2 regions of the Devosia sp. LjRoot3 genome follow, and region 1 is predicted to be linked to the other one. Evidence: riboswitches for the same ligand, from Rfam matches in the RefSeq annotation. Region 1 holds a riboswitch; the other holds the start of a gene.
What was found. Region 1 has a riboswitch for cobalamin ahead of metE (5-methyltetrahydropteroyltriglutamate--homocysteine S-methyltransferase). Riboswitches for the same ligand answer to the same signal wherever they lie in the genome.
Positions count from the first base shown of each region.

Region 2: it holds a riboswitch for cobalamin, as region 1 does, so the genes downstream of both, ACSQ2A_RS14360 (TonB-dependent receptor plug domain-containing protein) here and metE (5-methyltetrahydropteroyltriglutamate--homocysteine S-methyltransferase) in region 1, are expected to answer to the same signal.

Region 1 is NZ_CAXUPK020000002.1:457,375-462,066, forward strand. Features, by position in the region: gene metE (5-methyltetrahydropteroyltriglutamate--homocysteine S-methyltransferase) at 1-1,654, opposite strand, end outside; cobalamin riboswitch at 1,865-2,057, opposite strand; gene ACSQ2A_RS09305 (hypothetical protein) at 2,315-2,461, shown strand; gene ACSQ2A_RS09310 (AAA family ATPase) at 2,656-3,201, shown strand; gene nrdF (class 1b ribonucleoside-diphosphate reductase subunit beta) at 3,209-4,183, opposite strand; gene nrdE (class 1b ribonucleoside-diphosphate reductase subunit alpha) at 4,203-4,692, opposite strand, start outside.
Region 2 is NZ_CAXUPK020000003.1:702,596-707,287, forward strand. Features, by position in the region: partial or broken gene metH (methionine synthase) at 1-819, opposite strand, end outside; gene ACSQ2A_RS14360 (TonB-dependent receptor plug domain-containing protein) at 994-2,865, opposite strand; cobalamin riboswitch at 3,067-3,259, opposite strand; gene ACSQ2A_RS14365 (ABC transporter substrate-binding protein) at 3,336-4,520, opposite strand; gene ACSQ2A_RS14370 (ABC transporter ATP-binding protein) at 4,517-4,692, opposite strand, start outside.

The DNA of each region.
Region 1 (4,692 bases):
CGGTGAGCATGCCCTTCATCGGCCTGTCGGTGAGCGAGGCGGCAAAAGCCGACCAGCGCACGGTCATGGCCGAAGGACGCGACACGTCGCCGAAGATGACAGGCGGTTTGACGCAGCGCGAGCCATAAGACTGGACCCAGCCGTTCTTGGTGAAGGCAAAACCGTCGAGCTGTTCGCCAAAATACTCGACCATGTCATTGCGTTCGAATTCGCCATGCACGAGCACGTCGAGGCCGATCTCTTCCTGGATACGGATGGTGTTTTCCGTTTCCTTTTCGAGGAAGGCGTCATAGCCGGTGGCGTCGAGCAGGCCCTTCTTAAAGGCGGCGCGGGCCTCGCGGACTTCCTTGGTCTGGGGGAAGGAGCCGATGGTGGTGGTGGGGTAGGAAGGCAGGTTGAAGCGGGCGCGCTGCTTGTCGCGACGGGCGAGGAAGCCCGAGATGCGGTCGAGCTTGATCGCTTCAGCCGAGCGGGCCTTTACCGCTGCCTTGTGGATGCGCGGCGAGGCCTTGTGGGCGGCAGCGGCAGCGGCCGACGCGTCGAAGGCGAGCTTGGCTGCGCCACGGCCCTGCTTCTGGGCGAGAGTCAGGGCGGCGATTTCGTTCAGCTTCTGTTTGGCGAAGGCCAGCCAGGATTTTAGTTCGGCATCGAGATTGGTTTCGCCATCGAGATCGACCGGGCTGTGGAGCAGCGAGCAGGAGGGGGCGATTTCGAGACGATCCGGACCAAGCTTGTCCCAGGCGCGGGCGACAAAGCCGAAGGCCGTGTCGAGATTGGTGCGCCAGATATTGCGGCCATCAACGACGCCGACCGAGAGAACCTTGTCGCCGGGAAGGGCGGCGAGCACGGCATCGAGCTGTTCGGGGGCGCGGACGAGGTCGATATGGAGACCGGCAACCGGCAGGGTGGCGGCGAGTTCGGTATTGTCGAGCAGGGCGCCGAAATAGGTGGTGAGCAGCAGTTTGGGGCCGGCCTTGCCGAGCGCGGCATAAGCCTTCTTGAAGGCAGATTTCTGCTTGTCGGAGAGGTCGAGGACGAGGACGGGCTCGTCGATCTGCACCCACTGGGCGCCGGCAGCGGCGAGCTGACGGAGGAGATCGGCATAGACCGGGATCAGCTGGTCGATCAGGTCGAGCGTGTCGAGGCCTTCGTCCTTGGCCTTGGCAAGGCTGAGGAAGGTGACGGGGCCGACGATAACCGGACGGGTGTCGATGCCGAGGGCCTTGGCTTCATTATAGTGCGCGAGCGGCTTTGCGGCATTGAGCGCAAAGGTCTGGCCTTCATGCAGCTCGGGCACGATGAAGTGGTAATTGGTGTCGAACCACTTGGTCATCTCCATGGCCGGAGCTGCGGCGGTACCGCGGGCCATGCCGAAATAGAGCTGGTCAGGGTCGGTAATATCGACAAAGCGCGGCGGAATGGCGCCGACGAGGATCGACGTGTCGAGGACGTGGTCGTAATAGGCGAAATCGTTCGAGGGGATGACTTCGATGCCGGCGTCCTGCTGCAGCTTCCAGTGACGGGCGCGCAGGTCTTTGGCGACGGCGTGGAGAGCGGCGGCGTCGATATCGCCCTTCCAATAGCTTTCCTGAGCCTTCTTGAGTTCACGGTGGAGGCCGACGCGGGGGAAACCGAGATTGGCTGAACGGGTCATGGTTTGGTCCAATGCGACAGGGGCGCGAGCCGGCGCGTGCATGCACGGCGCGGTTCAGGCGCTGGGATGAGGGATTGCGTCCGGCTTAAGTCAGTGCGGACGGATCGGTTGGTTTGGGGGAGCTGACCTCGCGGTCAGCGTCGCATTCGGAAGTGGTGCGAAAAACTCATCGACATGTCCTCTGACCGATCCACCCGATCGGCTGAAAGCGGAATATTCACGTCCATGGTAGGTCTCCTGGCTCGCGGATCGAACCGGGTGTCCGCCTTCCCAACCCCTTGGGGCCAGTGGACTTTTGAACACCCGTCTCCGCCAACAGTTGCGGGGGCAGCTCCGGACTAGACCAGGGCCACACCGGATTCCCTGTTATCCCCTCGCGGGGACCATGGACAGGATGAGGATGGCGCAGCGGATGACATAAGTCAATAAGGATATAAAGATGTCTTTATATGAATTTTGCGATGTGAGGCGGAAAATTGGGATGGCTTGCTCCGGGCGCCGTGGCGGTGCGGGACCTATCGGGAGCATGCGCAACCTTCAGGTCAGCTTCCTTGCCCGAGAGTTCATGCTGGCGCGCGTTCCTTTCACCTTGGGGCCATCTTGAGGAAAGGTGCAGGGGCCTAGCTTGTCTCTCGTCAACACAACACACGGAGACACCAAATGAAGAAGATTTTTGCCCTGATCCTCGCCACTGTCATGGTTGCCGGCGTTGCCGCCCCGTCCTTCGCCGCCACCCCCGATCACTGCTCGTTCACCGACAAGACGCTCTGCGTGACCGAGTCGCTGTCCCCCACCACTGGCGATTGATCGCAAACCTTTGGGCGCCGTCCTCCGCGGTCCCCGTGTGGTGAGTGCCCCGGGCTTCGGCCTGGGGGCTCATTACCCAACGCCTAAAGAAAAGGGACGCTCAACGGGCGTCCCTTTCTGTGTCTATAGGCAGCCCGTTTTCCTGCTTGTCCGCAAAGGGCGTCGCCCTTACCTGTGCCCGTGGAGGGCAAGGCATGCGGATTGCAGTGACAGGAACGCATGGCGTGGGGAAGACCACGCTGGTGGAAGATTTTGTGGCGGCGCGGCGTGACGCCCTGCTGGTGCCGGAGCCCTATTGGCTCATGGCCGAGGAGGGAGTGCCATTCGCCGACGGCCCAACCAGCGCCGATCTCGAAGTTCAGTTGGAGAGAAGCTGCGCGCTGATCCTGTCGGAGGCTGAGGAGCCGTTGATCGTCTTCGATCGCAGCCCGATCGACTTCCTCGCCTATCTTGAGGTGGTCAGCGAAGCCGAAGGTTTTGAATGGTTTCCCACCGGCAAGCTGCTTACGCGCATCGAAAAGGCCCTGGCGCGGCTCGACTTGCTGGTCTTCGTGCCGCTGATGCAGCCGGACGATATTGCTGTAACGATCGAATATCCGGCGCTGCGCAAGAAGGTTGATGCGCGGCTCAAGTCCATCATTCGCAAGGACGAGCTTGGCCTATTTGCCGATGGGCCACGCGTGCTGGAAATCTCCGGCCCGCGTGACCTGCGTTTGGAGCGCCTAGTGGCGCAAGTCTAGCAAAACCTCAGAAATTCCAGTCTTCGTCTTCGGTGGCGATGGCCTTGCCGATGACATAGCTCGAGCCTGAGCCAGAGAAGAAGTCGTGGTTTTCGTCGGCGTTGGGAGACAAGGCGGAAAGAATGGCCGCGTTGACCTTGCAGGCTTCGGGCGGGAAGAGGGCTTCGTAGCCGAGGTTCATCAGCGCCTTGTTGGCGTTGTAGTGGAGGAACTTCTTGACGTCTTCGGCAAGGCCCACGCCGTCATAGAGGTCTTCGGTGTAGCGCGACTCGTTATCGTAGAGTTCGAGCAGGAAATCGAAGGCAAAGTCCTTGATTTCCTGTTTGCGCGCTTCCGGCAGGCGTTCGATTTCGCGCTGGAATTTGTAGCCGATATAGTAGCCGTGCACGGCCTCGTCCTTGATGATGAGGCGGATGAGATCGGCGGTGTTGGTCAGCTTGGCACGGCTCGACCAGTACATGGGCAGGTAGAAGCCGGAATAGAACAGGAAGCTTTCAAGAAAGACCGAGGCGATCTTCTTCTTGAGGGAATCCCCGCTGTCATACTGCTGCATGATCAGCGTCGCCTTCTGCTGGAGGAAGGTGTTTTCCTCGCTCCAGCGATAGGCGTCGTCGACGTCGGGCGTCGAGCACAGGGTCGAAAAGATCGACGAATAGGAGCGGGCGTGCACCGCTTCCATGAAGGAGATGTTCGAAAGAACCGCTTCTTCGTGGGGCGTTGCCGCATCGGCCATGAGGCGGACGGAGCCGACACCATTCTGGATGGTGTCAAGCAGGGTGAGGCCCGTGAAAACGCGAATGGTCAGCTTCTGCTCGACCGCGTTCAGGGTCGCCCAGGACGGGATGTCATTGCTGAGCGGCACCTTTTCGGGCAGCCAGAAATTGGAGGTCAGGCGGTTCCAGACCTCGAGGTCCTTGTCGTCCTGGATGCGGTTCCAGTTGATGGCGCGCACGCGGTTGAGCGGCCGGAATTGCATATTCATTGGCTTGGCAGCTTTCTTGTCAGAGTGCGCAGGAGACACAGCCTTGTACCTCCGTGCCTTCCAGCGCCATCTGGCGAAGACGAATGTAATAGATGGTCTTGATGCCCTTCTTCCAGGCGTAGATCTGCGCCTTGTTGATATCGCGGGTGGTCGCGGTATCACGGAAGAACAGGGTCAGCGACAGGCCCTGGTCAACGTGCTGGGTGGCCGCCGCATAGGTGTCGATAATCTTTTCGGGACCGATCTCATAGGCATCCTGGTAGTAGTCCAGGTTGTCATTGGTCATGAAGGCGGCCGGATAATAGACGCGGCCGATCTTGCCTTCCTTGCGGATCTCGATCTTGGACACGATCGGGTGGATCGAGGAGGTCGAGTGGTTGATGTAGGAGATCGAGCCGGTCGGCGGCACGGCCTGCAGGTTCTGGTTGTACATGCCATGGACCATGACCAGGTCCTTGAGTTCCAGCCAGTCTTCGCGGGTCGGGATGTGGATGCCGGCCGTGTCGAAG
Region 2 (4,692 bases), on a different contig from region 1:
GGCCACAGCCGAGATTTCGGCCATGTGCGGGCGCATGGCCTCGGCGCCGAGCGCGCAGTTGAGACCGATGGTGAAGGGCCGCGAATGGCGCACCGAATGCCAGAAGGCGGTCGGGGTCTGGCCGGTCAGGGTGCGGCCGGAAGCGTCGGTGATCGTGCCTGAGATCATCATCGGCAGGGCAACGCCCGTCGCCTCAAAGGCTTCCATGCAGGCAAAGATCGCCGCCTTGGCATTGAGCGTATCGAAAATGGTTTCGATGAGGATCACATCGGCACCGCCTTCGATGAGGCCATTTACCTGCTGCGAATAGGCTTTCCTGAGGTCTTCGAAGCTGACGGCGCGAAAGCCCGGATTGTTCACATCGGGGCTGATCGAGGCCGTGCGGTTGGTCGGGCCAACGGCGCCGGCAACAAAGCGCGGCTTGCCATCGATGGCCGTGGCGCGATCGAGCGCCCGGCGCACGACGCGTGCGCCTTCGACATTGAGGTCGTGCACGGCCGATTCCATGCCGTAATCGGCCTGGGCGATGGTCGTGGCCGAAAAGGTATTGGTCTCGACGATATCGGCGCCGGCCATGGCGTATTTGAAGTGAATCTCTTCAATCGCCTCGGGCTGGGTCAGAATCAGAAGGTCGTTATTGCCCTTCTGCGGATGGTGGGAATGGTGCCGGCAGGCGTGGCCGGAGCCATGGCCGATGAAGTCATCTTCCGACAGGCCAAGTCCCTGAATCTGCGTACCCATGGCGCCATCCAGAATAAGGATGCGCTCGCGCGCCAGGCGCTCCAGGGTTTTGCGGCTGGGGGAAGCAACTGCCGACATGACTACCTCGCAAGTGTTGAGGGCCTTTTATCGAGTGCTGTCCCGAAAAGAAAGCCGAGCGAGATATGGTGCGGCAAGGTGCGCCTTGCCACCACCTGCTGTCATCCCGGCGTTGGGCCGGGGTGACAATCGAGGGTGGAAAGGCAATGGGGGCGAGAGCCCCCCGCCCCGACGTCAGAACTTGGCGCGGGCGCCGGCGTAGAAGGTGCGGCCCTGCGTATTGTAGCCGTAGACTTCCTGGTACTTGGTATCGAAGAGGTTATGGACGCGGCCATAGACCTCCACCTGCTCGCTGACCTGGTAGTTCAGGCCGCCATTGACGACGGCGTAGGCCGGGAGGGTGTGCTTAGTGCCCGCGTAGGCGTCGAGGTTCTCACCGGTCAGAACCACGTCAGCATGGACGGTGAGCGGGATTTCTTCGAGCTTGTAGGCGAGGTTAATGGCACCGGAATGCTGGGGGCGACGGATTTCCCGCGTGCCATCAGCCTTGAAGGCGTCGAGATAGGTATAGGTCACCCCGGCCGTGAAGCCATTGAAGAAATTTGCCGTTGCACTCAGTTCCACGCCCTGACGAGTGCTGGTTCCGGCAACGTTGACCACCGAGCTGCCGGCGGTTGCGATCAGGTTTTCACGCGTCTGGTTGAAGTAGGTCGCATCTAGAACAACGAGGCCGTCCAGGACGCTCTGCTCCACGCCTATGTCCCAGCCAAAGCCAGTTTCCGGCTGCAGGTTGGGGTTCGGTACGAAAGTTGGGCTGAACCCGTAAAGTTCGAAGAAAGTCGGATTGGTCGAGCCGGTGCCCGCCGATGCGTGGATGCGGGTGCCCGTATCGGGAATCTGCCAAGCGCCGCTTACGCTGTAAGTGGTGTGGTCGGCAAAGCGGTCGTTGAAATCGTGGCGCAAGGCAGCAGTCAGGTAAACCTGATCAAGATATGTGCCTCGGTATTCGCCAATGAAAGAGTTTGCCGTGCGCTCTTGAATTGTCGGTGAACCGAGTTGCTGAAATGTTTCGCGCACTAGGTCATATCCCAGGGTGAGCGTATGGGTGCTATCAAGGAAGCCCGGTGTGGCAAAGTGCCGGCCCACTTGATAGCTCACTTTCTGCCGATCTCCAGTGTTGGCAAAGACTGAACCCGGGCTGATGAACTGGCGCTCTACCGTTCCCGCGCTGACGCGAGCATTTTGGAACCAGATGCCGTCCTCGCTAACCCACCCAAGGCCAAGCGATCCAAACAGTTCATCGAACGTTGTCTTATCGTCTGAATCGAGAACAACACCAGAAGGCCAGGTCTGACTGTCGGTTTTTCCGTCGAGCTTGGCATATCGGATTGTTCCATCCAACGTCAGGCTTGGCGTCAATTCGGCCTTGAACCTGGCATTTGCGTCGATATGGCTGGCGCCATCCAGTTCATTGCCCGCAAGCGCCTCATTGAACCCGTCCGTGTGACGGAGAGTGAGCGAACCCGACGCTGCGAAATTATCCTGATCATAAGCCAGAGAACCGCTGGTCATTTTCGTCCCGTCAGTGCCGAGCTCACCAGCAAGGCTGCCGTGCAGTCCCGGCTCGTCTGCTGACTTGGTAACGATATTGACGACGCCGCCTGAAGCGTTCGAGCCCCAGAACGCGCTCTGTGGCCCGCGCAGGATTTCTATTCTCTCGATGTTTGCGACTTGCAGTCGGGCGAAGTCGAACTCGCCATTCGATGTATCGCCAGCGGGGACGCCATCGATCAGGACAAGGACGTGATTGCCTTCCGCGCCGCGGACGCGAACCTGGGTTAGGCCGCCAGGCGAGCCCGTGCGCGACACCGCAAAGCCCGGCACCTGACGCAGGACATCAGCCACATAGGGCGTGCCCGACAACTGGATCTGGTCGCCATCGATCACAGTGTAGGACCGACCAATTTCCTTCTCCTCAAACGGCGTCAGGCCAGCAGCTGTAATGCGGAGGACATCCAGCGTTGTTTGCTGCGCGGCGGTCGGCAGGGCCGTGGCGAGCATGGCGGTGAGAAGGGCGAGGGACGAAACGTGGGGCTTGAAGCGCATGGGTAGAGGCTTTCTTCGGCAGGGCCGCTCAGCGGGCTCCAGCAAGTGCAATGCTGCACTGGCGGCTGGCGGGACACGCGGGCTGAGCAAGAAATTGGAAACAGTAGATCGTAGGCGCCGCGGTTAGCGGCCCGAAAGAAAGCGGATGCGATTTGTCGTCATCGATCTGGTCCTCTCGCCGATCCGCCCGATCAGCCTGATATGGATTCCGTTTCCATGGCAGGTCTCCTGGCTCGCGGATCAGGCCGAAGTCTCGCCTTCCCAGCCGGATAGGCCAGTGGACCAAGAAACTTCGTCTCCGCTTACAGTTGCGGGGGCAGCGTCGGACTGGGGATCACTCCCCCACCGGCTTCCCTATTATCCCCTCGCGGGGACCATGGACGCGACCAAGAATGGTGAAGACACCATTAAGAGTCAACGACATAAGGATTTCCTTATATCTCTTTCAACAACAGCTTTGCGGCGGGGCGTCAGTTCAGCGCAATCGAGCGGTTGAATATGCGCCCATAGCCCGGTGTCTTGTCTGGATGCAGGATGGATATGAGGTCCATCAGCACCATGTCCGGGCGCATGCTTCCCAGTTCATAGAACTGCACGCCGCCATTGGGGCCTTTCAGGGCATCCGGAATCCAGACCTGGCCGGCCTCCGCCGCGGGAAGCGCGGCTAGTCGCGGGTCTTCCGCCGCGATGTCGGCAAGCGTGTGATAGTGGATCGAGGCTTGGATCCAGACTTTTGCGTCGCGCGCCGCCACGATCAGCCGTTCGAGATCGCGAATCTGAAAGCTGCCAGTGCTGGTGTCGTCCTCGAAGACGTAGCGGCCGCCCGCATCGCGGATGAGCCGAGCCATGAAGGACTGTCCGCCCGCGGCAAAGAAGATACCGTTAAAGGCCTGCCCGCTCAGGACCAGTGGGCGCTCATCCTCCGGCACATCGGCAACCAGCGCCAGGGCCGCATCGTAGTGTTCGACCACGTCCGCAAAGGCCGCATTGGCCTTTTCCTCGGCATTGAAGAACAGACCCATGAACTTGACCCACTCGGCCCGACCCAAAGGCGAGGTCTCCTGCCATTCGGCAAAATTGACGACCGGCACGCCAGCCACCGCAAGACGCTGCACTTCCGGCTCGCCACCACCACCGGCCATGAACACGTCGGGCGCAGCGGCGACGACGGCCTCGACATTGACCACGCCAGAGGTTTCGTATTCGACGACCTCGGCCTGTTGGATGTGTTCGACCAGCTCGGGTGTAGCGATGAAATCCCGCCGCGCCACGCCGGTGACGGCACCCACCCCGCCAACGGCCACGAGGGCGGGGCTTTGTGACGTGCTGCCGGAAAACAGCGATTGGATGGGGACGGTGACGCGCGGCGCATCGGCAAGCTCGGGGCCCAATTCCGGCTCGGGCGTGCCACATTGCACCAGCACATAGGATTCGCTCTGCCCACCGGGAGAGGGCCGCTCGACCGTCACGACCTTGTAGTGGCCGAAATAGGCGACGGAAAAATTGTTGGCATAGTCCACACCGGACTTGGCGTCAAAATAGTCGGTACCAGGCTCGAATGCAGTGACGCAGCCCTCGGCATCGAATGCTGCCGAGGCCGGCAGGGTCAGTGCCAGAAGGGCAATGGCGGCTAGGACAGGACTACGACTGGTCACGATAGAGGTTCCGTCTGGAATGTAGCTTTGGCCTGCTGGCGAACGAAGCGCGCAAGATCGGCGAAGGTTGTGCCTTGATAATGCCCGTTCCCGCCTTGGGCGTCCCAGCCGGACGCGGTCATGGTGACCACCACGAGAGCGGCTTCAGGCGAATGAGTTATCTCAAAGCCTT